Regions from separate parts of the Pseudoalteromonas sp. NSLLW218 genome, predicted to be linked through region 1. Evidence: predicted binding sites of a transcription regulator. Region 1 holds the regulator's gene; each other region holds the start of a gene.

The links. The regulator sigma-54, encoded in region 1, starts transcription at its own class of promoters, with help from an activator protein. The targets are predictions, from matches to a motif close to GTTGGCACGNNNNTNGNNT.
Region 2: I6E80_RS06110 (PA2169 family four-helix-bundle protein) is a predicted target of sigma-54. The motif match lies at 6,992-7,010, and genes of this name have one in related genera.
Region 3: I6E80_RS19725 (DUF1328 domain-containing protein) is a predicted target of sigma-54. The motif match lies at 3,951-3,969, and genes of this name have one in related genera.

Annotation. Positions count from the first base shown of each region.
Region 1 covers NZ_JADYWO010000001.1:274,439-284,474, reverse strand. Annotated here, with positions in the region: gene I6E80_RS01240 (phospholipid-binding protein MlaC) at 1-371, opposite strand, end outside; gene mlaD (outer membrane lipid asymmetry maintenance protein MlaD) at 377-925, opposite strand; gene mlaE (lipid asymmetry maintenance ABC transporter permease subunit MlaE) at 939-1,718, opposite strand; gene I6E80_RS01225 (ATP-binding cassette domain-containing protein) at 1,718-2,533, opposite strand; gene I6E80_RS01220 (calcium/sodium antiporter) at 2,789-3,757, shown strand; gene I6E80_RS01215 (KpsF/GutQ family sugar-phosphate isomerase) at 3,761-4,732, shown strand; gene kdsC (3-deoxy-manno-octulosonate-8-phosphatase KdsC) at 4,733-5,284, shown strand; gene lptC (LPS export ABC transporter periplasmic protein LptC) at 5,281-5,835, shown strand; gene lptA (lipopolysaccharide transport periplasmic protein LptA) at 5,825-6,370, shown strand; gene lptB (LPS export ABC transporter ATP-binding protein) at 6,367-7,092, shown strand; gene I6E80_RS01190 (RNA polymerase factor sigma-54) at 7,162-8,661, shown strand; gene hpf (ribosome hibernation promoting factor) at 8,688-8,975, shown strand; gene ptsN (PTS IIA-like nitrogen regulatory protein PtsN) at 8,980-9,432, shown strand; gene rapZ (RNase adapter RapZ) at 9,451-10,036, shown strand, end outside.
Region 2 covers NZ_JADYWO010000003.1:287,778-297,813, forward strand. Annotated here, with positions in the region: gene yejK (nucleoid-associated protein YejK) at 737-1,753, opposite strand; gene I6E80_RS06085 (DUF1414 domain-containing protein) at 1,816-2,028, shown strand; gene I6E80_RS06090 (DUF3413 domain-containing protein) at 2,034-3,530, shown strand; gene I6E80_RS06095 (DUF4124 domain-containing protein) at 3,617-4,096, shown strand; gene aceK (bifunctional isocitrate dehydrogenase kinase/phosphatase) at 4,200-5,918, shown strand; gene I6E80_RS06105 (LysR family transcriptional regulator) at 5,938-6,876, shown strand; gene I6E80_RS06110 (PA2169 family four-helix-bundle protein) at 7,054-7,497, shown strand; gene I6E80_RS06115 (biopolymer transporter ExbD) at 7,812-8,207, shown strand; gene I6E80_RS06120 (TonB-dependent siderophore receptor) at 8,280-10,036, opposite strand, start outside.
Region 3 covers NZ_JADYWO010000018.1:18,082-28,117, reverse strand. Annotated here, with positions in the region: gene alaS (alanine--tRNA ligase) at 1-1,333, shown strand, start outside; gene I6E80_RS19745 (aspartate kinase) at 1,340-2,557, shown strand; gene csrA (carbon storage regulator CsrA) at 2,649-2,840, shown strand; gene I6E80_RS19735 (YcxB family protein) at 2,890-3,357, opposite strand; gene I6E80_RS19730 (hypothetical protein) at 3,490-3,681, opposite strand; gene I6E80_RS19725 (DUF1328 domain-containing protein) at 3,738-3,911, opposite strand; gene I6E80_RS19720 (OadG family protein) at 4,431-4,673, shown strand; gene oadA (sodium-extruding oxaloacetate decarboxylase subunit alpha) at 4,685-6,466, shown strand; gene I6E80_RS19710 (sodium ion-translocating decarboxylase subunit beta) at 6,480-7,610, shown strand; gene I6E80_RS19705 (aldo/keto reductase family oxidoreductase) at 7,746-8,717, shown strand; gene I6E80_RS19700 (hypothetical protein) at 8,731-8,907, shown strand; gene I6E80_RS19695 (peptidoglycan DD-metalloendopeptidase family protein) at 8,982-10,036, opposite strand, start outside.

The DNA of each region.
Region 1 (10,036 bases):
GTGAATACACCAGCATAAGTTGCAACTAAGTACTCTCTAAATACACCAATAAAGCGTTGAATTTCTTTAATTGCTTTGGCTTTTTCAGCTTCGTCGGTAATTGCACGTACTTTAGATACTTCACTACCTAGTACGCGAAGTGCTGCATATTTGTAGTCGATATAAGGCATTAATTCTTCTTCAACGATTACGCGAAGATGCTCTTGATCTTTAACAATTAATGGCTGGTCTTTTTTAATACGTGCAAATGTATTATCGGCAACTTGGCGTACCATTTTATTTGGATCAACCAATTTAACATCTGCTGCACTTACGCTTTGAGTTAGCGTCATTGCGCCAATTGCTACAATAGCTAAAAACTTTTTCAACATAATAATTACTCACTACCTTGGTTGAATAAAAACTGCCCGATTAATTCTTCAAGTACAATGGCAGACTTAGTATCAGTAATTGAATCGCCATCACCTAGTGCTTTACTTTCCACACCAAACAAATCGTCAATTGCTTCATCTTGCTTGTTTTCAGTCACTGTTTCGCCTAAACAACGTTGTTTAGCTGAATCTGGAGAAATGACAGGGTGAATACCTAAGTACTGCTCACCTAAAATACCCGACGTTAAAATAGAGATTGAGCTTGTGTCTGAAAAACGACATAAATACTGTGCATCAATGGTCATATTTACCACTGGTAAAAACTCTTGTGGGTGAACATAAATTGATTCAACACGACCAATTACAACACCACCTACTTTTACCGGCGCACGCGCTTTTAACGAGCCAATGTTTTCAAACTTGGCATTAAGCGTATATGTTTCTCCAGAGCCACTAATACCTGAATTGGCAACTTTAAGTGCAAGCATCGCAAACGCTAAAATGCCAAGTGCTACAAAAAAACCAACTAAAATTTCTAATTTCCGTGAATTCATTATCTATACCCTATTAGCTGGTAAACATTACCGCTGTCAAAATAAAGTCAAAACCTAAAACTGCTAATGACGAATGAACAACCGTTTCGGTGGTTGCTTTGCTGATCCCTTCGGAGGTCGGCACACAGTCATATCCTTTATAAAGCGCAATCCAGGTCACCACTATGGCGAATACAAAACTCTTAATAATACCGTTTAGTATGTCTTGCTGAAACGACACTTGTGATTGCATGATTGACCAAAAACTACCTGTATCAACCCCCAGCCAATCTACACCCACTAAATGAGCGCCTATAATTGCTACGGCTGAAAATATCAAGGCAAGCAATGGCATGCTTATAAAACCCGCCCAAAAGCGTGGTGCAATAATACGTTTTAGCGGATCGATTGCCATCATCTCAAGTGATGAAAGCTGCTCTGTTGCTTTCATTAAGCCAATTTCAGCAGTCAATGCGCTGCCTGCGCGTCCTGCAAACAGTAATGCAGTAACAACCGGGCCCAGTTCTCGCAATAAACTCAGTGCCACTAACGGCCCTAAACTATCCTCAGCGCCATAACCAACTAATACGGTGTAACCTTGTAAAGCCAATACCATGCCGATAAACAAGCCCGACACCATAATAATCAGTAACGATTGCGAACCCACCATATAAAGCTGGCGAACAAGTAACGGTGTGCCTTTTCTAAAATTAGGAACATGCGCTAATGCACTAAACAGCATATAAGCTGAACGACCGAGAGCCGCAAAGCGTCCTAGCGTTTTATGCCCTAGCTTTTGAAATAAATCCAACATTATGCTTTTTCTCCAAGCAGCTCGTCTGCATAAGCTTGAGCCGGAAAATGAAATGGTACCGGACCATCCGACAAGCCTTTTAAAAACTGTTGAACTAAAGGAGATTCGTGATTACGCATTTCATCTGGGGTACCACAACCAATTACCCCTTGATCAGCGATAATTATAACGTGATCGGCAATACTCATTACCTCTGTCACATCGTGCGTCACAATTAAAGACGATAAACCTAATACCTCGTTAAGCGACTTAATTAGCTTAACCAATACGCCCATCGAAATAGGATCTTGTCCTGCAAATGGCTCATCGTACATGATTAGCTCTGGATCAAGTGCTATAGCGCGCGCAAGTGCAGCACGTCTTGCCATACCGCCTGATAACTCAGAGGGCATTAAATCTTTAGCGCCACGTAGCCCAACCGCTTGCAGCTTCATTAATACAACTAATCGAATAAGGTCTTCACTTAGCTTTGTGTGCTCTCTTATAGGAAACGCAATATTGTCAAATACCGACATATCAGTAAACAGCGCACCACTTTGAAAAAGCATGCTCATTTTAGTACGTGCTTCGTATAACTCTTTACGAGACATTTTAGGAATGCTGCCACCTTCAAATAAAATATCACCTGAATCTGGTTTAAGCTGACCACCAATTAAACGCAACATAGTGGTTTTGCCAATTCCGCTTGGCCCCATGATCGCAGTAATTTTACCTTTAGGAACGCTAAAACTCATATTTTTATATATAGTTCTATTGCCTCTCGAAAAGCTAACATCCTTGACTTCTACTATTGATTGCGACAAGTCGCTCTCCATAAAAATGTTCACTAGTGCTCCTATTTTAAAGCTTTTTTGTCAAAGATGGAAAAAACAATTCGTAAGATTTTGTAATACACCTGTGAAAAGGATTATAAGACTCGCTCAAAACAGCTTAACCCCGGCTTAAATTTTTAAATTAGCACTTCAAAAGCAGTACCATCATATAGTTGACCTTACTCTTTTATTTATACTTTCATCTTGGCTTTTGTTACTATTCGCGCCATCTGTATTTTGTATAACTGGCTTAACACAATGGTTACCTCGTTTGTTATTTTAATTCTTGGTTTTGCAGCTCTTGTTTGGAGTGCAGACAGGTTTGTTTATGGCGCTGCGGCTCTTGCTAAAAACTTTGGTGTACCTACACTTATTGTCGGTTTGACCGTTGTAGCCATGGGCTCTTCAGCCCCTGAAATGATGGTTTCAGCCTCTGCTGCTCTGGCTAACAAAACCGACACTGCCGTCGGTAATGCTGTTGGCTCTAACATTACAAACATTTTACTTGTGCTAGGTATTACAGCTCTATTTCGCCCTCTTTCAGTTTCATCTAGTACGTTAAAACGCGAAATGCCATTGGTAATGCTAGTATCTCTTGCTACTTGGTATGTCTTTTCGGATAACTACTTTTCATTTAATGAAGGTGTTGCACTTTTAGTTGGCTTTATCGTATTCATCGGTGGGTTAATTATTGTATCTATGCGTGCAAAAAACCAAGATGACCCATTTGTCTCAGAAGCCTGCGACGACGTACCTAACGATGTACCTACAAAAAAAGCGATATTTTGGTTAGTTATAGGCATGATACTCCTACCTGTTAGCTCTCATTTTTTAATAGGTTCAGCTGTAGACATTGCAAAATACTTCGGCTTAAGCGACTTAGTCATTGGCTTAACAATTATTGCCATTGGTACTAGCTTGCCAGAGCTTGCAGCTTCGGTAGCTGGTGTACTTAAAAATGAAGATGATTTAGCACTAGGTAATATTGTTGGCTCAAATATATTTAATATTCTAGCGGTATTACCACTTGCAGGTATCATTAACCCTTCTGCCATTGACCCATCATTAGTAAGTCGAGACGTATTAATTATGATTGGTGCAACACTTGCTCTTATTATTATGTCATTGAACTTTAGAGGCACCCAACGTATCAATAGAGTAGAAGGCGGCTTATTGCTAATAGCGTTTTTGGGTTACCAAGGGTATATTTTTAGTCAAGTAGGGTAAATGATGACAACGCTAAATTTTATTGAACAAGGTCTTCGCGTTTTAGATGTTGAGCGCCAAGCACTTAGTGATATTGCACAATATGTAGATGAGAATTTTAATAACGCGTGCCAATTAATGTACGACTGCGAAGGCCGTATTATTGTCATTGGCATGGGTAAATCAGGTCATATTGGCAATAAAATCGCGGCCACTCTTGCGAGTACTGGCAGCCCTGCATTTTTTGTTCACCCTGGTGAAGCAAGTCATGGTGATTTAGGTATGATCACTAAAAATGACGTGGTTATGCTTATTTCTAATTCAGGAGAGACCAGCGAAGTTTTAAATATCATTCCGGTTTTAAAACGACTTGGTGCCAAAATGATATCGATGACTGGCAATACGCAATCAACCATGGCGACCCTTGCTAATGTACATGTGTGTATTAAAGTAGAAAAAGAAGCCTGTTCATTGGGTCTAGCTCCTACATCAAGCACCACTGCAACGCTTGCGATGGGCGATGCCATGGCAGTTGCACTATTAGAAGCCCGCGGCTTTACAGCTGATGACTTCGCGCTATCTCACCCAGGTGGTAGTTTAGGCAAGCGCTTACTGCTTACTTTAAAAGATGTTATGCACGGTGGCGCAAATACACCTATTATTAGCGTTTCACAAACAGTTAAAGACGCCCTTATTGAAATGTCCGCCAAAGGTTTAGGCATGACAGCCATTGTTGATGAAAATCAGCAGCTCGTGGGATTATTTACCGATGGCGATTTACGTCGTATTTTAGAGCAAAGAATTGATATTCATACAACACAAATAGATGTTGTTATGACTAAGTCATGTACTACGGCTACACAAGATATTTTAGCCGCTGAAGCGCTTAATATTATGGAACACAAACGTATAAATGGCTTAATCGTCGTCAATGAGAAAAACCAACCTATTGGCGCATTAAACATGCAAGACCTATTAAAAGCAGGAGTGTTATAAATGCAATTTGAAGAACTCTATCAACCGCTGAGCGATGATGCAAAAGCACGCGCTAAAAAAGTAAAGCTACTTATATGCGATATTGATGGTGTATTTTCTGATGGCCGTATTTATCTTGGTAATCAAGGTGAAGAGCTAAAAGCATTTAATACAAAAGATGGTTTTGGCATTAAAGCGCTTATAAACAGTGGCTTTGAAGTGGCTGTAATTACTGGTCGTCATTCACAAATAGTGCAACAACGTATGAGCAGCTTAACCGTACAGCATATTTATCAAGGTCAAGAAAATAAGCTCATTGCCTATCAAGAATTAAAAGACAAACTCAACCTTAGCGATGAACAAATTGCTTATATCGGTGATGATGGCCCTGACATGCCCGTTATGGAATTAGTCGGCTTTGCTGTTGCAGTAAATGATGCCCATCCACTTATTAAACGTTTATCACACTATGTAACGCAAATGCCTGGCGGCTTTGGTGCAGTAAGAGAGCTCACCGACTTACTTATGCTTGAAAATGGTAAAGCGTTGACTACACAAGGCACTAGTTCATGAATGCAGCGCGCATAATATTAAGCGTTTTATTCATTAGCTGTATGGTTTGGCTTTGGTACCCTTATTTTACACAACCAAATATTTTGCCTCAGACTGAGCCTGAAGTTATTGCCAAGCCTGATTACATAGCCATTGAACTCAAACAAACAGCCTATGACGAACAAGGTACAATCAGCCACAAAGTAACTGCGGCTAAAATGGAACTATATCAGCAATTAGGTTTCACGTTTTTTGAAAAACCCATTTTTACTTTATATAACGAAAAGCAAACGTGGCAAATAAATGCAGACGAAGCAACATTATACGAAGACAAACAATTAATTTTAGAAGGTAATGTGGTTGCCAAAAACTTAACCGATAACGCCATGATAGACAAAATCAATGCTGATAATATTCAGGTAGATATAAAGCTATTAACAATGCGCTCGGAGCAACCCGTTATCATCACTGGACCCAATTTAAAAATCACCGGCAAAGGCCTAGAAGCCGACTTAAAAACCGAAGTGATAAAACTAATTAACCATACGCGAACCATATATTATGACCAATAAAATATTAAAATCACTTATTATTCCTACACTTATACTAGCATTTAATAGCAGTGCTGCAGAGCCAAATACACAGCCTGCTGCAAATCAAATATCAATAAGCGCCGATAAGCAAGAAGGTCAATTAAAAGCTAATGTCGGGATTTTTGAGAAAAACGTTGAAATTATTCACGGTAACCGCCGTATTACAGCCGACCGTCTCGAAGTACATAAACGCGATGAACTTGGTGATAATAAGCAATTATTAATTGCCACTGGTAGCCCTGCCCACTTTGAAGAGAAGCAATCAGACGGCACGACTATGAGCGCCAGTGCTGACGAAGTACGTTACGATGTATCTAAGCGTTTTTTAACGCTTGTTGGTAATGCACAGGTATCGCAAGCAGGACAAAAAATAAATGCTAAAAGCATTACCTACGACATTGAGCAACAGCTAATCAGTGCCGAAAAAGATGAAAACTCAACTGACCGCGTTCATACAATTTTAGTACCCATTGAAACTAAAAAAAGTAAAAAAAGCGACAAAGGTCAACCATGAGCACATTAAAAGCAGAACTATTAGCAAAGAGCTATAAAGGCCGTGAAGTTGTAAAAAACGTTGGCCTTGAAGTAAAAGCTGGCAGTATTGTTGGCTTACTTGGCCCTAACGGCGCAGGCAAAACAACCACGTTTTATATGATTGTAGGTCTTGTGCCCAGCGATAAAGGTAAAATATCGATAGATGATAACGATATTACTCTTTTACCTATGCATAGTCGTGCTAGATTAGGCATAGGCTACTTACCGCAAGAGTCTTCAATTTTCAGAAAGCTAACTGTTTATCAAAACTTAATGGCAATTTTAGAAACGCGCAAAGAGTTAAATAAACAAGCTAGAGAAGACACTCTCGATAAATTGTTAGATGAATTTAGCATACAACACATTCGTGATAGCCAAGGTATGGCATTATCAGGTGGCGAACGTCGTCGTGTTGAAATAGCACGTGCGCTGGCAGCAGATCCTAAATTTATATTACTGGATGAACCGTTCGCTGGTGTTGATCCAATTTCAGTATTAGATATAAAGAAAATAATAGAACATCTTAAAAATCGTGGGATTGGAGTATTAATTACCGACCATAACGTAAGAGAAACCCTTGATGTTTGTGAAAAAGCCTACATTGTTTCTCATGGGGAGCTGATTGCATCAGGTACTCCAGAACACGTATTAAATGATAAAACAGTACGCGATGTTTACTTAGGCGAGCAATTTAGGCTGTAACATTTACGCCATGTCTTTAAGCATCTGCTAGTATTAATTATAACAACATAAAAGGATTGTTAGAGATACATGAGGCAATCACTACAGCTGCGCATGGGCCAGCAACTTACAATGACTCCACAGCTGCAACAAGCTATTCGTTTGTTGCAACTCAGTACATTGGATCTCCAGCAAGAAATACAAGAAGCTCTCGACAGCAACCCGCTATTAGAGGTTGAAGAACAAGACTACTCAGAAGATGCTGCTGGCAAAAACGAGCAAAAAGCTGATACCGATGACATAACTGTTAGCGCATCTGCCGATGATGCTCCAAGCGAATACGAACAAGATAGTGGTGAAGCACTTGCGAAAGACACGCTAAGTGACGACATGGCTATGGATGTTAGCTGGGATGAGTACATGAGTGCCGCTCCTGCAGCATCATCGGGTCCAATGCCTGAAGATGAATCAATTTATCAAGGTGCCTCTACAGAGACGCTCCATGAGTATTTAATGTGGCAGTTACAATTAACGCCATTTAGCCCTACAGACGAAGCTATTGCTATTGCCATCGTAGAAGCAGTTGATGATTCAGGTATTTTAACACTAAGCTGCGAAGAGATTTTAGAAAGCTTTAATCAAGAAAACGAAGATGATAACGAAGTCGAACTTGATGAAATTGAAGCTGTATTAAAGCGCATCCAACTGTTTGATCCTGTTGGTATTGCTGCACGTAGTTTACAAGAGTGTTTGTGTATTCAGCTTAACCAGTTTGATAAAGAAACACCTTACATTAATGAAACAAAAATGATTTTAACCGAGCATATTGATTTATTAGCTGCTCGTGACTATCGTACATTAATGAAGAAAACCAAGCTCAAAGAAGAAGAGCTTAAAGAAGTAATGACATTAATCCATACTCTTAGTCCTAAGCCAGCAGATACTATTGTAAGAGAAGAATCTGAGTATGTTATTCCAGACGTGTCAGTTAAAAAAATTAAAGGCCGCTGGGTTGTTGAGTTAAACCCAGATAGCATGCCTAAAATTCGTGTTAATAGCCAATACGCTGCAATGTCTCGCACTGTAAAATCCAGTGGTGACAGCCAGTTTATTCGCTCGCATTTACAAGAAGCTAAATGGTTTATTAAAAGCTTAGAAAGTAGAAACGACACGCTATTAAAAGTAACTAATTGTATTGTTAAGCAACAACAAGGCTTTTTTGAACACGGCCCTGAAGCAATGAAACCGATGGTTTTAAATGATGTTGCTGAAATGGTAGAAATGCACGAATCAACAATTTCGCGCGTAACAACTCAAAAGTATATGCATACACCCCGTGGTATATTTGAGCTTAAATACTTTTTCTCAAGCCATGTAAGCACCGAAAACGGTGGTGAATGTTCATCTACAGCAATTCGTGCACTTATCCGCAAATTAATCGCTGCAGAAAACTCAGCAAAACCATTGAGTGATAGTAAAATAGCGGATATATTGGCTGAGCAAGGAATTAAAGTAGCAAGACGTACAATCGCAAAATACCGCGAATCTCTGGCTATTCCACCGTCAAATCAACGTAAAAGCTTGATCTAAGACGCAAAAAAAAGAGGGTAATGCTTATGCAACTAAACTTAACTGGTCGTCACGTAGAATTAACCGATTCACTAAGAGACTATATTAATACCAAATTTGCGAAGCTAGAAAGACACTCTGATCATATTAATAATGTTCATGTCATTCTCGATGTAGAAAAATTAAATCAAAAAGCAGAAGCCACAATACATGTAAGTGGTGCTGAGCTATTTGCATCTACGGAACATCAAGATATGTATGCCGCCATTGACTCGTTGATCGACAAGCTCGATCGACAAGTGATTAAACACAAAGAGAAGCTTGCTCGACACTAATATGATGAAATTAAGCTCACTTATATGCCAGGACTGCAGCAAAGCTGCGGTCCTTTTTAATAGCAAAAAAAGGATTTTAGAGTTCATTAGCGAACTTGCTCACGACAAACTTCCGTATTTACCGCAACAGGATATCCTTACTGCTTTAATGAGTAGAGAGAAACTGGGTAGTACAGGTATTGGCCGTGGCATTGCCATTCCTCATGGTCGAATGAGCGGTGCAGAAGAGCCTTTAGCTTTAGTACTCGTTAGCGAAACTCCAATAAATTTTGATGCAATAGATAATCGTCCTGTTGATATTTTTGTCGCACTCATCGTACCAGATGGCGATAACCAACAGCACTTAAAGACTCTCGCAACCATTGCTGATAAACTAAACAACAAAGATTTTTGTAAACAGTTACGCTGTGCAAAATCAGATGCTGAGCTTTACCAAGTTATTGTCGATCAATCATAGTTTTATAAAGGGTGTTAAATGGAGTTAATTATCATAAGCGGCCGTTCTGGTTCTGGAAAGTCGGTTGCTTTACGCGTTGTAGAAGATTTAGGCTATTATTGCGTAGATAATATTCCAGTTAACTTGCTTCCTTCATTAGTTCGCAGTGTGTCTGATAGCTACGATAAAATTGCTGTTAGCATTGATGTGCGAAACATCCCTAAAGAGCAAGATGAATTTAACGATATTCTTGAATACTTACCAGGCTTTGCAAATCCTACGTTATTTTATTTAGATAGCGACGATCAAACGTTGATAAAACGCTTTTCAGAAACACGCAGGTTACACCCACTATCAATTGACTCGCTGCCTCTTGATTTAGCCATCAAAAAAGAAAAAGAATTACTTGATGTATTAATCACCCGCGCCGACTTTATGATAGACACAACTGATTTAAGCGTTCACCAGCTTGCTGAATCTATTCGTGAAAAGATTTTAGGTAAAAAAGATAAGCAACTAATTGTCACGTTTGAATCGTTTGGTTTTAAACACGGTATACCAAAAGAAGCAGACTATGTATTTGATGCGCGTTTTTTACCAAATCCACACTGGGAACCTGAATTAA
Region 2 (10,036 bases), on a different contig from region 1:
TTAATAAATAGCGGGGCTTTTTTGTTTACATGCTTTGAATAATTATTAAAGTTTCTTCACGCTCATAATAAGCGATTTATTCACAAAGAGGTTAAGAGACGCTGCGCTTTTAGAGGTAGTAAAAAGGCTAAGCCTGCCAATAAACCATGGCTTGTGTTTTCTCTTTTACTCCTCTTTCACTTCTCTTTGTGAAATAGATCTTTTAGTGGTTTTGTTAGCAAAAAAATTAAATAAAAAGAAGCGTTGCTTCTCGCGTAAACAAGCTTTACGACTTCAGCCGAAATTTAAAACCGTGAATAAGATTAACGAGTAGACGCTCAACTTGTTGGCGTGATGGGCAAAGCCCGTAAAAGTAATTTGTTCACAAAGAGGTTAAGAGACGCTGCGCTTTTAGAGGTAGTAAAAAGGCTAAGCCTGCCAATAAAGCATGGCTTGTGTTTTCTCTTTTACTCCTCTTTCACTTCTCTTTGTGAAATAGATCTTTTAGTGGTTTTGTTAGCAAAAAAATTAAATAAAAAGAAGCGTTGCTTCTCGCGTAAGCAAGCTTTACGACTTCAGCCGAAATTTAAAACCGTGAATAAGATTAGCTTGTGTTTTCTCATTTACTCCTCTTTCACTTCTCTTTGTGAAATAAATCATTTAATGGTTTTGTTCCGATGCAACGAATTTATATACCGATACAAAAAAGCGCGATATAAATATCGCGCTCTTAAATCAGCTTTTCAACTTGTGAAATTTACTCGCTTTCATTTTCCATAAAACGTTGTAGCTGATCTTTTAAGTTTGGCGGAATACCTTTAATAACTAACGTATCGGTTGCTTCGTTATAGGTAACACGCTCACCTAAATGCTTACGTTCAAAGCTTACACTAACTCCACCGCCAAGGCCTGAAAACTTAACCATACTGGTTACTGTTTTTTTATCAACGGGGAAAGTTTCTTCCAAGTCATAGCTTTGCTCTTTGCAAAAACTATCAAACGGGCTGTCATCGCCTTTTGTAAGCGTTGCAGATAGATCGCTCACACTTGCATCTTCGCCTGTGGTTACGCAATCATTACAGTAATCAAATACTTGCTTACGTAAATCGTCTTTTTCTGATTTATCAAACTGTTGCTCTGATAAATAATCCTCTACTGCGCTAAGCATTACTTGGCTTTGCTGTTTTGAATCAATACCTTCTTCACAGCCTAAAAAGTCTAAGAAAAAGTCAGCAACTTTACGACCCGCACGTCCTTTAATAAATGAAATATAACGATTATCTTCTGCTTGCGTATCCCACGCTGTTAAATCGATACGAGCAGCGAGTTGCATACGAGATATGTCTAAATGGCGAGAAGCCGCTAAATCAAGCTCTGAGGTCATAGAGTAATGCTCTTTAATGTTAATCATCGCAATTAACATGTAATCGGTAGCAACATACTGATAATGACAAAATACTAAATAACCTGTTTCACTAAAAGCGTACTTATCAAGTTCTTCTTTTAAAACCGTTGAAGCTTGCTCTGTCATATGCCAAAAGCCTAGCTCATCGTTACGGTAGCTTTGCATTGCAGAGGCTACAACACTGTTTTTATCACCACTGAAAGCACAGTAACCTTTACCAGGTTTACCATTATATGCATGATGTAATTGTTCGATAAAAACGGCTACTTTATCGTTAATTACCATCTCATCATTTCGAAGGTGAATTTGCGTATCGTCGTCTTTTTTGTCTACATAATGAACGACTAATTTTTTAACGTCTGTTGTCATCTTTGTTTTTCACGCCTCTAGTGTTAAAATACGAGAATATAACTATTTTATTGAACCAACTGATGCCAATCTTATCAAAATACTCTAATGAAGAAGTAGAACAAATCGTCGATCAGCTTATTGATGTGCTAACTAAACACAATGCGCCAGTAGATTTAAGCCTTATGTGTTTAGGAAATTCTATCACGCATATCTTAAAAGAGCATGTACCAACAGGGAAAAGACAAGCCGTAACTGAGAACTTTGCAAAAGCTCTATCACAGTCGGTTAAATAAACTCTATGAATTTATCGCAGCACAATCAGTTTTCATCAAAAGCGAGTCAGCTATTAAGCTGGGGCCATTGGTTTACTTTTGCCAATATTGGCTTGGCGCTATTTATTAGCTTAAGCTACTTATTTGCCGACTCGCCACCAACAAGCTTTATGGGCATTACTTATATGCTAGTAACGTGGTTAAGCCACACTAGTTTTATCGCCTTTTTAGCGTTTGTGCTGACGGTATTTCCGCTTAGTTTAATATTCCCCTACCCACGACATATACGAGGCATGGCGGCTGTAATAGCCACACTAGGCGCGTCACTGCTTACCCTTGATGCTTATGTTTACGTTAATTTGGGTTATCACCTAAGTATATCTGCCTTACCTGAGATTATTTCTCTACTGTGGCATCGTTTAACCAGTTCACCTGCTTTAACAACCATTTTAGCCAGTGGGATTGTATTACTTATTTTAGGCTTTCAGCTACTTGTGAGTAATTACACATGGCAACACCTTGAGCGCCTAAAACAATATAAATTTGCACGTTACGCAATTTCATTTTTAATAGTGTGTTTTTCACTTAGCCACAGCATTCATATCTGGGCTGACGCAAATTTAAACTTTGATGTAACGAAGCAAGATAATGTATTACCACTTTCATACCCTACTACCGCTAAAAGTTTATTAGCTAAAAATGACTTACTTGATATAGAAAGCTATAAGCAGGCACATAACGTAAAAATTAATAACCAAAATATTAGTTATCAAATGCCAAGCCCGCTTGATAAGTGTGAAGACTACACACAAGCCAATGTAGATATTTTTGTATTTGAAACCCAGCAACAACTCGCTAAATTTGTTGCCGATAATAAAAATTTGCACAAAACAGAGCAGTTTTTACAGCCAACTAATCATGACGATATGCTATTTAGCTTAGTGTATGGTTTGCCAGCTTTTTATAAAGCAGCAATTTTAAGAGAGCAAACTCTTCCTGCTTGGCAAAGTCAGCGCCGCAGCATTGAAGTAACGGGCGTGGAAGAACTTAGTTTTATAAATGATCAAGCCCACAGCTCTAGCGCAATTAGAGTTATTAAAAGTAGCGATAATGCCGTTGTACGAGATGATAAAACCCAGGTTTTTGCTTTTAGTCTTGCCAATAACAAGCAAGAAGTAGTAACAACATCAACTTTATATAGCTCCGACAAACGTATTTCTAAAGTAGATGGACTTATTCAACCTAGCGATTTAATTGCCACAAGTGTTGGCCAATATTTAAATTGTAAAGCCATTGCCAAGCAAACAATGCTGGGCGTTAATTTATACAAGAAAAAAGATGATATGGGCGTTAACTACTCTCAGGGTGTCGTTATAGCCTATAAAAAAGATAGGATTACCTTAATAGATTCAGATGGTAACTTTAAAAATATCTCTGCCGCTGAGGGGTTTTCTATTGAACAAGGTTTAGATATACCATTTTTAGTGCAGAGTATTAAAAAGCTTAAAACCTTCACCCAATAGCCGTTATCCTAACCTAGCTTGCTATACCACCAAGCTAGGTTATAGTTTTATATTGTTGTTAGATATAAAAATCAAGGATGACATGTATGTTTAAAACTTCTCGTTATATTGTCCACTCTGGCTTTTTACTTATTAGTTTTTTTAGCTTTAGCGATACCACTTACTATAAATGTGTAACAGAGAAAGGCACAATCTTTTCTCAACTGCCCTGTGACGACGAAGCAACAGCTTATAAAGTTAACACAACAGGTAATCAGTATTCAGGCCCCAAAGTTGATTACACTAAACAACTGAACGAACTTGAACGTGAAAAACTCCTGTCAGGTTTACAGGCTGAGTTACGTAGTAATAACCACAAACTAACTATACTTGATCGTAATAAGCAGCGTGCTGAATATAAACAACAAGAACGGTTAAATCATATTCTAGCCGTTGAAGACAAAAACCGTATTACCAAAGACATTACTAAAAAACTAAAAGTAATTAATAAAGAGTATAAAAAAGATGTATCTGTTATTACTAAACAAATTAAAATACTCGAAAAAAAGATAGATCAATACCAATAAATCACTCCAAATTAATGAGCAATATTTATCTTGGTTTTAAACTTAAAATAACATACCCTTAACACAATAGAGTATAAGCTCTAGGGACTATTAAGGAGTGCAAATGCAGCCTCGCCATATTGCTGAATTAATTTTAACGGGTTTTAAAAGGCACTATCAACTATTTCAAAAAACAACGGCCAAAGCTCCCCTCGCCTTTGCAAAAAAAGATTGGCAAGCAATTAATGACATAAGCCGTTTGCGTATCAGCTATTATGATGATCGTGTTAACGAAACTACGCAAGCGCTAAAAAAAGAAACCCCAACAGAGCAACTTGATGAAAGCCTATGGCTTGAAGTTAAAAAGATATACCAGCATTTTTTATGTTTTCATCCCCAAGCTGAACTAGCCGAAACCTTTTATAACTCTGTATTTTGCCGGCTGTACCATAGGCGCTATTTTCATAATGACTTTATATTTGTAGAAGCAACTTTGAAAGATGCTCCTTCAGTACCTGTTGAGGCCGAATATAGGACATACTTTCCAGTAGTTGATGGCCTAAAGCCAACAATAAAGCGCATTATTAATCATTTTGATTTTAAAGCCCCATTTGTAAATTTAGAGCGTGATATTCGCCTTCTTGTTAAAGCATTTTATAAACAAGCACCCGATACACATCACCAACCTTGGCAAATGCGCTTTGATATTTTGCACACGCCTTTTTATCGTAATAAAGCTGCTTATATAGTAGGTCGTGTTGTTTCAAAAAGTGGTGTGCAGCCTTTTATAATCGCCGTATTACACGATGAAGATAACGGATTGTATTTAGATGCACTTTTAACTAAGTCATCTCAAATGCGTGTTATTTTTGGCTTTGCCCGTGCCTACTTTATGGTAGAGACTCATGCGCCTTCAGCACTTGTCCGGTTTTTGAATCAGCTTATGCCAAACAAAACACTTGCTGAGCTCTATAATGCAGTGGGTTTTCATAAGCAGGGGAAAACTGAGTTTTATCGAGAGTTTTTAAATCACTTATCTCACTCAAGTGATGAGTTTACAATTGCTCCGGGTACACCAGGTATGGTGATGATGGTATTTACCCTCCCCTCATTTGGTTATGTTTTTAAAATAATAAAAGACAAATTTGGTGAAAGTAAGCCCTTTGGCCGTGATACGGTATTAAAGCGCTATCAACTAGTAAAAAACCATGATCGCGTTGGCAGAATGGCCGACACCATAGAGTATTCTAACGTCGTATTTCCTTTGGCACGTTTTGATAGTAATTTACTTGCGCAATTGCATAAAACAATTGGCTCATCAATGGTAATTGAAGGCGAATGGTTGATCATCAAGCATTTGTATATTGAACGGCGCATGACACCACTCAATTTATTTTTAGAAAATGCTGATGAAGAAAGTGCCGCTGACGCAATTGAAGAATACGGGCAAGCCTTAAAAGAAATGATTGCCGTTAATATATTTCCTGGCGATATGCTCTTAAAAAACTTTGGTGTAAGTAAGCACAAACGTATTATTTTTTACGATTACGATGAAGTTCAATACCTAACCGATATGAACTTTAGAGCATTACCAAAAGCAAAGAGTTACGATGATTATTTAATGGATGAGCAAAGTTACTCTGTTGCACCACAAGACGTATTTCCAGAGCAGTTATGTACCTTTGTAATGCCTAACCCTATGTATAAAAAGTTTTTCCTCAGCACTCATCCAGAGCTTATAGATGTTAGCTTTTGGAAGCAGGCACAACAAAATATAAAAAATGGTCAGGTAAGTCATATTTACCCATACCCGACAGCACAGCGATTTATTCACCACTGGTAAGCGCTAAAGGACACACACAATGAATATAAGTAAAATAGATTTAAATTTACTCGTTTATCTCGATACATTGCTTCGAGAATGCAACGTAACACGCGCTGCTAATCAATTGAGTATTACGCAACCCGCAATGAGTAATGGCCTTAAACGACTTCGTAACCTATTTAACGACCCTATTTTAGTTCGTACCAGCGATGGTATGGTCCCGACAGAGCGCGCTTTAGAGTTACAACCCGTTATTCGTGGCATATTAATGACGCTTGAAGAAACTCTAGCACCTAATAGAGAATTTGAGGCAAGCCAGAGTAAACGTGTATTTAGAATAATGGCCAGTGATTACGCTGCAAGTACGTTAGCGCCAAAGCTTTTAAGTAAACTACACGAAGAAGCCCCCGATACTACTTTAGATATACTCACACCAAGTGACGTAACCTTTCATGACGTAGAAAACGGTAAAGTAGATATGGCAATCAACCGCTTTGAAAACTTACCTCAGTCTTTTCATCATAAACGTATTTGGAAAGACAGTTTTTGCTGCTTAGTTAAGGCCGACAACCCTATTATTGAGAGCTTTAGCCTCGACAGCTACTTAAAAGCACGCCATATATGGGTGAGTAAAACAGGTTTTGGTGTAGGTGTGGGCATGGACCCTAAAGATGTGCAAAAACTCGGCTGGGTTGACGAAGCACTTGCCCACTTTGGTAAACATCGTAACATTGCCACTTTTACACGTAATTACCATGTAGCTATTCATTTAGCTAAAGAGAAAAATTTGATTGCGACTCTTCCTTCAAAAGCCGCAAATATATACTTAGATGATCCGGGGCTTAAAATTTTAGAGCCACCGTTTCCAATTCCTCCTTTTGAGCTTGATATGATTTGGAGCCCACTGCTGCATCGCGATGCGAGCCATATCTGGTTACGCCAAAAAGTAGCTGAGGTAGCTGAAGAGCTAAAATAACTTTATTACACAATACAATGTAAAAATTGCTAGGTTAATACTTTCCTCATTAACTTAGCCCCTTCCTGTAATAAAATTAAACCAATAAAATCAAATGACTACATAAAAATAAAAACGTGGAACGTACATTGCTTTTATTAAATTGAACTATACATTAATTTAATAAAAGAGGTCATTATGAACACCCATCAAGGATCAGAAGTAAATCATATTACTGACATCATTCAAGTTATGAACAGCGGCATCGATTTTTATCAAAAAGCACAGGAAAAAGTTGAAGACCCTGCTATTGGCGCACTTTTTCAGCGTATGATAGATGCCCGAAAAGTGAGTGTTGAGCGCTTGCAGCCATATGCAATTAATGAAAAAGGCGAACGCGAAGATGGTTCATCTTTCGCAGTTGAAGCACGACGTGCATATACAGCCCTATTGACTACTTTCACTTCACATAATGACAGCACGTATGTTAAAGAGCTTGAAGAAGTAGAAGATAAAACGCTTGAAGAAATTAAAGCCGCTATGGATAAACCGCAACCAGCTGATTGCGAAGCAGCACTGGCTAAAACATTATTAACGATGCAAAGCTGCCATGCAGAAATGAGCCGTATGCAAAAGCAGTAAGCTTACATAACTCATAAATACAACCCAGCCTAGCGCTGGGTTTTTTATTGCCTCTAATACCAATCTGTATAAACCCTTAAGCAATTTAACGAATTAAATTACTCTATAACGATGCTAAATAGACCCCATATATAAGCAGATTGCTATAAACACCACCTTATTTCGCCACATTTTAAATACATAATAAATACAAAAATTTAATGTTATTAGAATGTTTATTTAACCACGCTTTATTTTTGCTGTGCTAATTTTGTTATTAGGTACCTAAAACCTTGCTGTGGCGCCACAGCATTTAATTAAAAATAAGGTCCAATATGAAAAGTAAACTAAGTAAACTGCAAAATAATGCTGATGTTGATATGACCCCGATGTTAGACATAGTGTTCATATTACTAATTTTCTTTATTGTAACTACATCTTTTGTAAAACCTGTGGCTATTGAATTAAACCGACCACTCGACAGCCCTCAAATAGATAAGCCTGTTAAAAATGCTTTATTTAGAATTGATGAAAGTAACGGAGTATATTTTTCAGGGAGGTTAATTGATTTAGAGCAAGTTACGTCTAATTTAGCGATGTTCGCGGCTAAATATGAAATAAGTTCGGTACTTATAACCGCAGACGAAAACAGTACACATAATACTTTAATGAGTGTAATGAATAATATTAAGCAATACGATGATTATTCAATAAGTTTGATTTCTAAATAAAATCAGCCCAAGCTAAAACAAAAAAAGGGCCTTACGGCCCTTTGAGTTAAATAACGAAAGGGAGGTTATTAATTAAAAACGGTATTCTGCACCTACGTAGTAGTAAGCACCGTTAAATCCAAATGGAGCCGAGCGACGTGAGTAGTCAAACACACCTGAGCTACTTATTACTGTGTTGCCACTAGCATCCACAATAGTACCTGAGCGAGAGTTACCTATTTCGTTTTTATCTGGGTAAACGTCAAACAAGTTATTTGCACCAATGTTTACCGACAAATCTTCAGTAACGAAGTAGTTAACTTTAACGTCAGTTAAAATTTCTGCGCCATACGTTTGACGTCCGCCATCTTCTACTGTGTACTCACCAAAGCGATTAAGTGACAGGTTAACTGTCCAATCATCACGTTGATAAAGTGCACTTAAGTTAATACGATCCTCTGGTTGCCACTCTTCTATAATAGAGATATCTTCCGCTGAAAATATATCGTCTACACTTACTGTCTCAAGGCTTGAGCCAGCAGGAGAAAATAACGATACAACATCTGTTTTAGTGAAGTTAGCTGCAAGTGTAAAATCAAGCGTACCGCCTAAACCTTCAGTGTTCCACGTTGCTACAAAATCAACACCACGAGTTTCAGTATCAGCACCATTTAAGAAAAACTGCCCTACGCCAGCCCCCGCACTATTTAATGCAGCATCAAGGCTTGTAGATAAACCTTTACCTAAGCGGTCACTAATTACAATACGGTCGTCAATATCAATTGAATAGTAATCAACGGTTACATTAATATTATCTGTAACGTTATACACAATACCTAAACTACGGTTTTGTGATTTTTCTTCTTTAAGCTTTGGAATACCTAAGCTTTGCGCAAGTGTTGAATCATTTCTAAATGTACCAACCTCTTCTGCAACTAGGTTACCATTAGTATCAACAACAAATTGCGTACTTACATTATTAAAGTAAAGCTGTTGCATTGAAGGTGCTCTAAAACCTGAGCTTAATGCACCACGTAGTGAAATATCGTCGGTTACAGACCAGTTACCAGCAAGCTTAAAGTTTACTGTGTCACCAAAGCCTTTGTAGTTATCGTAGCGAAGTGCACCCGATAAAATTACATCTTCAATCACATAAGCTTCTGCATCTACATAAAATGAGATTACATCACGCGACTCATCAACTGATGACGCAGGAGACGAACCACCAAAACCTTGTGAACCACCTGATGCATCTTCAGAGCCAACACCACCACTTAAGCCGTTATAAATACTTACACCGTTGGTCGTATCGTAATCGCGGTATGCATATTCACTACCTTCTAAGATACGGTATTCGTCAGTACGAATTTCAGCACCCATCGCTAACGAATAATCATCAAAGTTTTGCGTAAAATCAATGTTGATTGTTTGCAGTGATAATTCCATGCCGTAAGCGTACGCTTCACGTGGGATAGTTGTACGAATATCAGCTGCACTCAAACCTTGGTCATAACGTAAAAAGTTAGCGTATGAGGCATTAATAGTGTCACTTGTCGTATAATCAATGCTGTTTTCACCGTAGGTGTAAGACAAATCAAGACTTGCATCGTTATCAAACTCAGTTTTATAACCAAAGTTGTATGAGATATCGTCGATAGTTGTATTAATTTTTGGTAAGAAACCTAGCGGAATTGTCGCATCGTTATCTTGTAGTACTGGGTTACCACCTGCATTTGCATTATGACGGAAAAATGCAGCCGACTCGTTTTCACGTGTTGAGTAAGTAATAAAGCCGTAAAGCTCGCCATCACCTAACTCGTAACCAGTATTAATTGTTAAACCAAACTGCT
Region 3 (10,036 bases), on a different contig from region 1:
ACAACGTAAAACAGCGCAACAAGCGGGTAAATTTGGTGCTGATTACAACGAGCAATTAAAATCAGAAAAGCTTACTGAGTTTAAAGGCTACGACAGCACACACCATAGCGCGACAGTGGTTGAAATTTTTGCCGGTGGCGAAGCTGTTCAGTTATTAGAAGATGGTCAACAAGGTATTGTAGTACTAGACCGCACACCTTTTTACGCTGAATCTGGCGGCCAAACGGGTGATACGGGTACTATTACAGTTGCTGGTGGCGAATTTAATGTTACTAATACCACTAAGCTTGGTAATGCTTTTGCTCACCACGGTACTGTACAAGGCCGTATTGGTGTTAACGATAAAGTGGACGCAACTATTGATGATACGCGTCGCGATAGCATTAAGAAAAACCACACAGCTACGCATATTTTACACGAAGCACTACGCCAACTATTAGGTGACCATGTAGGCCAAAAAGGCTCACTTGTTCAGCCTGATCGTTTACGTTTTGACTTTTCACACTTTGAAGCGGTTACTAAAGATGAGCTACGTGAAATTGAGCGCGTAGTTAATGACGAGATTCGTCGTAACTTTGCACTTAATACTGAGCTTATGGCTATTGATGATGCTAAAGCGAAAGGTGCAATGGCGTTATTTGGTGAAAAGTACGATGACGAAGTACGTGTAGTTACTATTGGCGACTACTCTATTGAGCTTTGTGGTGGTACTCACGTTGAGCGCGCTGGTGATATTGGTTTATTCAAAATTGTATCTGAAAGTGGTATTGCCGCAGGCGTACGTCGTATTGAAGCCGTAACTGGTGCAGATGCTGTAGCGTACGTTAGCGAGCAAGAGCAACAACTTAGCGATGTTGCAGCTTTAGTTAAAGGCGATAGCGCATCGGTACTTGAAAAAGTTACTGCGCTTCTTGAAAAATCAAAGAGCCTTGAAAAGCAAATTGCACAACTTAGCGATAAGCTAGCAAGTGCAGCGGGCGCGTCTTTACTTGACTCAATAGTAGAAATTAATGGCGTTAAGCTGTTAGTTGCAAACGTTGAAGGGACTGAATCTAAAGCGCTTCGCGGTATGGTTGATGACCTTAAAAACAAGATTGGCTCAGGTGTTATTGCACTGGGTGTTGCCAGTGGCGACAAAGTAAGCCTAATTGCTGGTGTAACTAAAGACTTAACAGGCAAAGTAAAAGCCGGTGAGTTAGTTAACCACATGGCAGGCCAAGTAGGTGGTAAAGGTGGCGGTCGTCCAGATATGGCACAAGCCGGTGGTAGTGAGCCACAAAACCTTGGTGCTGCATTAGATAGCGTAACAGCTTGGTTAACTGAGCGTACTTAAGCCTAAGTGGCGCTTATTGTTCAAAAATTCGGTGGCACTTCGGTAGGCTCAATAGAGCGAATTGAAGCAGTCGCCGACCTTGTTGTTAAGACCAGACAACAAGGGCATCAAGTGGTTGTGGTGCTCTCGGCTATGTCGGGAGAAACCAACCGCTTAATTAATCTCGCCAAACAAATCGATACTCGCCCGAGTAGCCGTGAACTAGACGTACTTATTAGCACCGGAGAGCAGGTTTCTGTTTCGCTGCTTGCTATGGCTATTATTAAACGTGGTCATTCAGCTGTAAGCTTGTTAGCCGAGCAAGTTAATATTCTAACCGATAACATGTTTGGCAAAGCCCGTATTGCAGAGGTTGCAGCTACACGCTTAAAGCATGAGCTTGAACATAACCGTATTGCTATTATTGCTGGATTTCAAGGGCGTGATGTTGAGGGCAACATTACAACGCTTGGGCGCGGTGGCACCGATACATCGGCTGTAGAAATAGCAGCGGCTATAAAAGCCGACGAATGCCAGATCTATACAGACGTTGACGGCGTATATACTACAGATCCTCGTGTTGAACCTAACGCGCGCAGAATGAGCCAAGTTACCTTTGCCGAAATGCTGGAGCTGGCAAGTTTAGGGGCGAAAGTTTTGCACATTCGCTCAGTAGAAGCTGCAGGTAGACACAATGTGCCACTTAGGGTGCTTTCGAGCTTTAATCCTGATGAAGGCACATTAATAAGTTTTGAGGAGAACGATATGCCAAGCAAGGTGGTATCGGGGATTGCGTTTAATCGTGACGAATGTTTAATTAAAGTCGATGGTGTGCCAAGCGGTACACAATATCTTTCAAAAATATTGAAACTTTTTGCTGATAATGGCATCGAAGTAGATATGATTAATCAAGTTAATCATATCTTTGAAAAAATAGACTATGCTTTTACTGTGCACTCGAATGATTATCTGCAAGCACTTGAATTATTGAGCGAAGATCAAGCTCAACTCAGTGCTCAAAATATAAGCGGATTACCAACAGTCGCTAAAGTGTCTGCTGTTGGAATGGGTATGAAATCGCATTCTGGTGTAGCAAGTTTATTTTTTGATGCATTAGCGCAGGAAAATATTAATGTGGTTTTAGTCTCGACGTCTGAGATCAAAATTTCAGTTTTAATAGATGAAAAGTACCTAGAGTTGGCTGTTCGTGCATTACACAAAGCATTTTTAACAGAAAATGGATAGATTGAGAGTTTTTACTTACTTTTCAGTCTAATTTTCATTAGTATGTTTAAGCGGAATCTTATAATTTTTATTGGAACATGGGAGCAAGAGAATGCTAATACTAACTCGTAGAGTAGGTGAAACCCTAATGATTGGTGACGAAGTAACAGTTACTGTTCTAGGTGTTAAAGGAAATCAAGTTCGAATCGGTGTTAATGCACCAAAAGACGTATCAGTGCATCGTGAAGAGATTTACATGCGCATACAAGCTGAAAAGTCGAACCCTAATCCGGGCAATGCTTAATCAACACGTATACGTAGCTGAGTAATTAACTCAACTAGTCAAAAGCCACTCACTGAGTGGCTTTTTTGTTTATAAAAGCGAGTGTTTCTGGGGTTAATATTTGTTTTGAAATATACTGCATGCCGCTTTTATTTTTAATAATAATACCTTGCTGCGTATCTATTACTTCGCTTATGTCTTGCCAAGTTAGCTGAAAGCTTTTGTAATGATTAGCCGATTTAATGCCTTCTTCATCAAAGGTAAGTGTTACTTCTGAGCCTGATGCTCTGCTGAGCATTTGTCTGGTTACCCACCAAGGTCTGCGATAGTAAAAAGCGACGCACTCTAGTACACCTAGCATGATCATAAACGATCCTAAGTAATGATCGTTTAAAACATAAATGCCAAATAAACCAAGCGCAACCAGTAGTACAAGTAAAAAGTACTTAGGTTTGGCGCGTTTACTGTACGGGAGTGACTCATCAAAGCACTCATAAAAGTAGGGTTTATCTAGCGTGTAGGTTGTTGTAAATGCCATATTGCCTTGCTTTAAATATCGTTTTTTTTATTTTAACAAGCTAATCGCTAAATGAGCAGCTTTATAGTCAGCGATTTTATTACAGACACAAAAAAACGGCCCTAAGGCCGTTTTTTAGCGATAAAAGAAGAATTAACAGTTAGTTTCTTCAGCGTTTACGCCTTCTTTAACATTTTCACATGCATCTTCTACTTTGTTTTGCACGTCAGTTACTGCTTCGTCAATACGTTCGCCTGCGTCTTCTGCATGGTTGTCTTCACAACCCATGATGAAAAAACTTGCGAATAGACCGATTAGTGCTGCTTTTACAGTTGTTGAATTCATAATGTAATTCCTTGTAAGTTTTAATTAAATTTTAGTGTGTTAGTTGCATGCTTTATCTACCTGGGCGATTTACCACGTAGTGCACCTGAAACTAATGAAATCACTAAAAGTACTAAAAAGATAAAAAATATAATTTTTGCTATACCAGCTGCGGCACCTGCGATGCCACCAAAACCTAACACTGCAGCGATTAAAGCAATAACTAAAAATGTAATTGTCCAGCGTAACATTGTTTTCTCCTTGGTTATCAAATTTGCTCATAATAACTAATGCCAGTTACATGCCAAAGTTTATTTTATATTAATATCAGTGACTTATGTTTTTTGGTTATGTTTTTAGTTATTTGTTAGTTAGTAACTTTTACGCTTTGTTATGTAAGTTATTCACACTGTTACAAATTGCTGGCAAAAATCCACTGAGAATAATTTTTTTGGTAAGACCAATTAACAATTAGTGCGTGTTTTTGTACTTATTATAAAGTTTGGTGTGTATTTTTATTAAGTTGAATAGTTAATTAACAACTTCTATATAACTATTAGCTATAGTCGTTATTTCCTACGTGTATTGTAGGGCGCATGGTTGCTGGGTTATGGCATGTAAATAAGTTGAGTGTTATGTTGTTTATAGTTTAATTGGTTTTACCAATTTACAAGATGTAGACAAAGCGACTAGTTTTGTTATCATCCAGTGAATAAATATTTAATTAAATCGATTTTTTATTTTCGATATGGGTTTCAAGGGGGAGAAAAATGGATATAGGTGCTCTACTCACAACGGCTGGTAGCTTAATGCTAACTGGTATGGTTGGGGTGTTTGTATTTCTGTCGATATTAATTGGTGCAGTAACGCTTATGTCTAATTTGGTGACGCGCTTTAGCGAACCAGAGGCATCACCAGCTAAATCACCGTCTTTTAAATCTCAAGGTGTGCCTAATGAGCACATCGCTGCTATTAGTGCTGCCATTGCTCAGTACAAATCAAATAACAAATAAGGGGCACACACATGGCTAAATTAAAATTAACAGAATTGGTATTACGCGATGCGCACCAATCATTGCTCGCAACACGTATGCGCCTAGACGATATGCTACCTATTGCTAGCAAGCTAGATGATGCAGGTTATTGGTCTATTGAATCGTGGGGCGGTGCTACATTTGATTCGTGTATTCGTTATTTAGGCGAAGATCCTTGGGAGCGTATTCGTGCGCTTAAAAAAGCGATGCCTAATACTAAACAGCAAATGCTATTACGCGGTCAAAACCTATTGGGTTACCGCCATTACGCTGATGACGTAGTTGAAAAATTTGTAGAACGCGCACACAAAAATGGCGTTGACGTATTTCGTATATTCGATGCAATGAACGATGTACGCAACCTTGAAACAGCGATTAAAGCGGCTATAAAAGTAGGCGCACACGCTCAAGGTACTATTTCGTATACAGTTAGCCCTGTTCATACGCTTGAAATGTGGCTAACTCTTGCTAAGCAATTAGAAGATTTAGGTTGTCACTCAATTTGTATTAAAGATATGGCGGGTTTATTAAAGCCATACGATGCTGAAAAACTAATTAAAGCACTTAAAGAAACTGTATCGGTTCCTATTGCTATGCAGTGCCATGCTACAACTGGTTTAAGTACTGCGACTTATCAAAAAGCGATTGATGCAGGCATTGATATGCTTGATACCGCTATTTCATCTATGAGTATGACTTACGGACACACTGCTACTGAAACTATTGTATCGATAGTTGAAGGTACCGAGCGCGATACTGACCTTGATTTAAATCACCTAGAAGAAATTGCTGCTTACTTTAGAGATGTACGTAAAAAATATGCGGCATTTGAAGGTAGCTTAAAAGGGGTTGATGGTCGTATTTTACTAGCTCAAGTACCTGGTGGCATGCTTACAAACATGGAAAACCAACTTAAAGAGCAAGGCGCGGCAGATAAGCTTAATGAAGTTTTACTTGAGATCCCACGTGTACGTGAAGATCTTGGCTTTTTACCTTTAGTAACACCTACGTCGCAAATTGTAGGTACTCAAGCAGTACTTAACGTGCTTACGGGTGAGCGTTATAAAACAATCACTAAAGAAACTGCTGGCGTATTAAAAGGTGAATATGGCTTAACACCAGCACCAATGAATAAAGAGCTACAAGAGCGTGTGCTTGATGGAGCTGAGGTTATTACTTGTCGCCCTGCAGATAACATTGCACCAGAGCTTGCAACACTTGAAGCTGAATTATTAAAAGAAGCGCAAGAGCAAGGTTTAACACTTGCTGATGATCAAATTGATGATGTACTAACTTATGCATTGTTTCCACAAGTTGGTTTGAAGTTTATTAAAAACCGCAACAACCCAGATGCATTCGAGCCAGTACCTTGTGTTGAAGATAAAAGCAGTAAAGCACCTTCTAAATCAACTTCAAACAATAACGGCGTAAAAGCTGAGCAGTACAGCGTAAAAGTAGATGGTAAAGTTTACGACGTAGTAGTGGCGCAAGGTGGTGAACTTAAAGAAGTAACCTTAAAAGACTCTGAGCACATTCCTCAGTCGGCTTCGGTAGCATCAGGCGAAACACTTAACGCACCTCTAGCCGGTAATATTTTTAAGATTAAAGTAAAAGCTGGGCAAGTTGTTAACGAAGGCGATGTAGTGATTATTATGGAAGCCATGAAAATGGAAACTGAAATACGCGCTACGCATACCGGAACAATTGCTGAAGTGTTAGTTAGTGAAGGCGATGCTGTAACTACCGGCGACGCTATGATTGCATTAGCTTAGGAGTAAATAGAGGATGGAAGGTATTTTAAACCTCTGGAATGCGACAGGCATTGCTAACTTTACAATCCCATCGTTAATAATGATTGCGGTAGGGTGTTTATTACTATTTTTAGCGATAGCTAAAGGCTTTGAACCACTATTATTACTACCTATTGGTTTTGGTGCGATTTTAACAAATGTACCAGTGGCAGGTTTGTCAGACCCTGGTGGGCTTTTGTACTACGTTTATTATGTGGGTATTGATACGGGGATTTTTCCGTTATTGATATTTATGGGAGTAGGGGCGCTAACCGATTTTAGTGCGCTTATTGCTAATCCACGTATGTTGCTATTAGGTGCGGCTGCACAGTTTGGTATTTTTGCGACACTGTTTGGCGCGATATTATTAAACTATGTGCCAGGCTTTGAGTTTACTTTACAGGATGCATCGGCTATTGCGATTATAGGTGGAGCAGATGGACCTACTGCAATATTTTTAGCGTCAAAACTGGCACCTGATTTACTTGGTGCAATAGCGGTAGCCGCATACTCATACATGGCACTTGTGCCAATTATTCAGCCGCCAATAATGCGTGCGTTAACAACTCCAGAAGAACGTAAAATAAAAATGCCAGAGCTTCGTAAAGTATCTAAAAAGGAAAAGATTATTTTCCCTCTTATGGTGCTTAGCTTAACGGCTATGTTTTTACCGGCTGCTATACCGCTGGTAGGTATGTTTTGTTTAGGTAACTTAATGCGAGAGTCAGGTGTTGTTGATAGATTAAGTAACAGTGCTCAAAACGAAATCATCAATGTTACAACTATATTTTTAGGCTTAGCTGTAGGCTCAAAGCTTGCTGCAGATAAGTTTTTAACTGTTGAGACGATTGGTATTTTAGTACTTGGCGCACTCGCGTTTGCAATTGGTACGGCATCTGGCGTATTTATGGCAAAAGGACTTAATCGCATATCTAAAACACCTATAAACCCATTAATAGGGGCGGCAGGTGTATCGGCTGTGCCAATGGCGGCACGAGTAGTAAACAAAGTAGGCCTTGAAAGTAATCCTCATAACTTTTTACTTATGCATGCAATGGGACCAAATGTTGCGGGCGTTCTTGGTAGTGCAGTTGCTGCGGGTATTTTATTAGCACTTGTTGGTTAAATTAATTTTAATCCAACCGATTTGCGCAGTTTACTGCGCTTTTTTTTGTTCTTAATTTCTTCGCCGCTAAATGGTTTCTTGTTCAGCGCTTTTTGTTTACAGTAACAGCTCTTCAAAATTTTAAGGATAGTTATCATGCTTCACACACCTTTAGCAAAGCACTTACCTCATGTTAGTAAACTTGTATTCGGATGCATGGGTCTGGGCGGCGGTTGGAATAAAGACGCAATTACTGATGCACATGTTAAGCAAACTCATGAATGTATAGATAATGCTATTGAAGGTGGCATTAACTTTTTTGACCATGCTGATATTTATACTTTTGGTAAAGCTGAGCAGGTTTTTGGTAAAGCATTAAGTGAGCGACCAGAGCTTAGAGAGCACATGTATATTCAATCTAAGTGTGGGATTCGTTTTGAAGATGACTTAGGACCAAAGCGCTATGATTTTTCGGCTAAGTGGATTGAGCAATCAGTTGAAGCATCCTTGAAGCGATTAAATACAGAGTATTTAGACGTACTTATGCTACATCGTCCTGATCCTCTCATGGAAGTTAACGAAATTGCTCGTATATTTAGTTGCTTAAAAGAAAGCGGTAAAGTGCGCAATTTTGCAGTATCTAATATGCAGCAACACCAAATGAATTTTTTACAGCACGCACTTGATATGCCTATTGTGGCTAATCAAATTGAGGCTAGTTTGCAAAAGCATCAGTTTGTTGATGAAGGTGTATATGCCGGTAACAGTGACGGTAAAGATCTTAATTTTACACCAGGTAGTATTGAGTACTGTCGCCATTTTGAAATTCAAATTCAAAGCTGGGGCAGTTTATGCCAAGGTTTATACAGTGGTAGTGATTTATCAAACGCATCGCAGGCCGATATAAACACCAGTCTTTTAGTTAATAAACTGGCTGCACTTTATGATACTTCTGCTGAGGCGATTGTAATTGCATGGTTACTTCGCCATCCCGCATCTATTCAGCCTATTATTGGAACAACTAATGCCAAGCGTATTAAAGCCTCTTGTGATGCTGTCAACGTAGAGCTAACTCGTGAGCATTGGTATGCACTTTATGTCAGCGCTAAAGGGCACGAGCTACCATAAGTAGGGCGCTAATATGAATATATTCGTTATTTTAATTGGATTGTTTGTCGCGCTGGCGATACTCATTCCATTGCTTGAAAAATATCAAAGTAAAATAGGGCTTGCTGGCGCAACCAAATACAGTAAATATATTTGGCCGCTAGTGATGGTATCTTTAGTTATTCAGCTCATTTATGTATTAATGAATTGATGGTTTATAGCGTATACAAAAAAGCCTTTGCAGGTTTAACCTGCAAAGGCTTTTTTAATATTTATTAATAAGCTTTATTTTAGTGCTAACTGTAGCTCGCGATTGCGCTCAAGTTGGGCAATAAAGTTATCTGCAATCGGTTTAAACTTAGCAAGTTCTGAGCGAGGTAATGGCTCTGACTTTGGAAGCTTAACGGTTTTAGGATTACGATGAACGCCATTTACCAAAAACTCATAGTGTAAATGCGCCCCAGTAACACGACCAGTAGAACCTACAGTACCAATTTGTTGGCCCTGTTTAACTTTTTGGCCTGTTTTAACTAGTTTCTTATTTAGGTGTAAGTACTTAGTTACATATTGTGTGCCATGGCTGATAAATACGTAGTTACCGTTGTACTTGCTGTAACCCGCTTTAACTACCTTACCGTTACCTGATGCGACTACTGGTGTGCCAGTGCGTGCTGCAAAGTCGATACCACGGTGCGCTCTAACTTGCCCAGTAACAGGATGAAGTCGCTTAGGATTAAAGCTAGAACTAATATACTTAAAGCTTACAGGTGCACGTAAAAAGGCTTTTTTCATGCTACGCCCTTCAGGCGTATAAAAATTGCCGTCGGTATGGCGAATCGCTGCAAAGCGTTGACCTTGGTTTACAAATTCAGCGGCAATAATTTTACCGGTACCAATAAACTCGCCATCAACATAATGAGACTCGTAAATTAAGCCAAATAAATCGCCTTTACGAATATCATTTGCAAAATCAACATCCCAACCAAATATGTCAGCAAAGTTCATTATTTGGCGCTCGCTTAAGCCTGCCGCAATTGCTGAAGTCCAAAAATTATTAGATATTTCGCCGCCAGCGGTTTTAGTTAGCGTTTCAATTTCTTTACTATCGATAGCTGTATCGTAATTACCTTCGTCGTTTAAGGTAACAAATAAAGTATCTGTTTTTGAAATTACATAACGCAGTTGAGCCAAAGAGCCATCTTCAGCAGTAGCAAAACTGAGTACTTCACCTGGATGAATTTTAGTTAGCTTGCGAGTCTCTGCATTAGTGTTAATTAGTTTATGAAGCGTTTGAGCTGAAAAACCAGCACGCTTAAAGATAATTGCTAAATTGTCGCCAT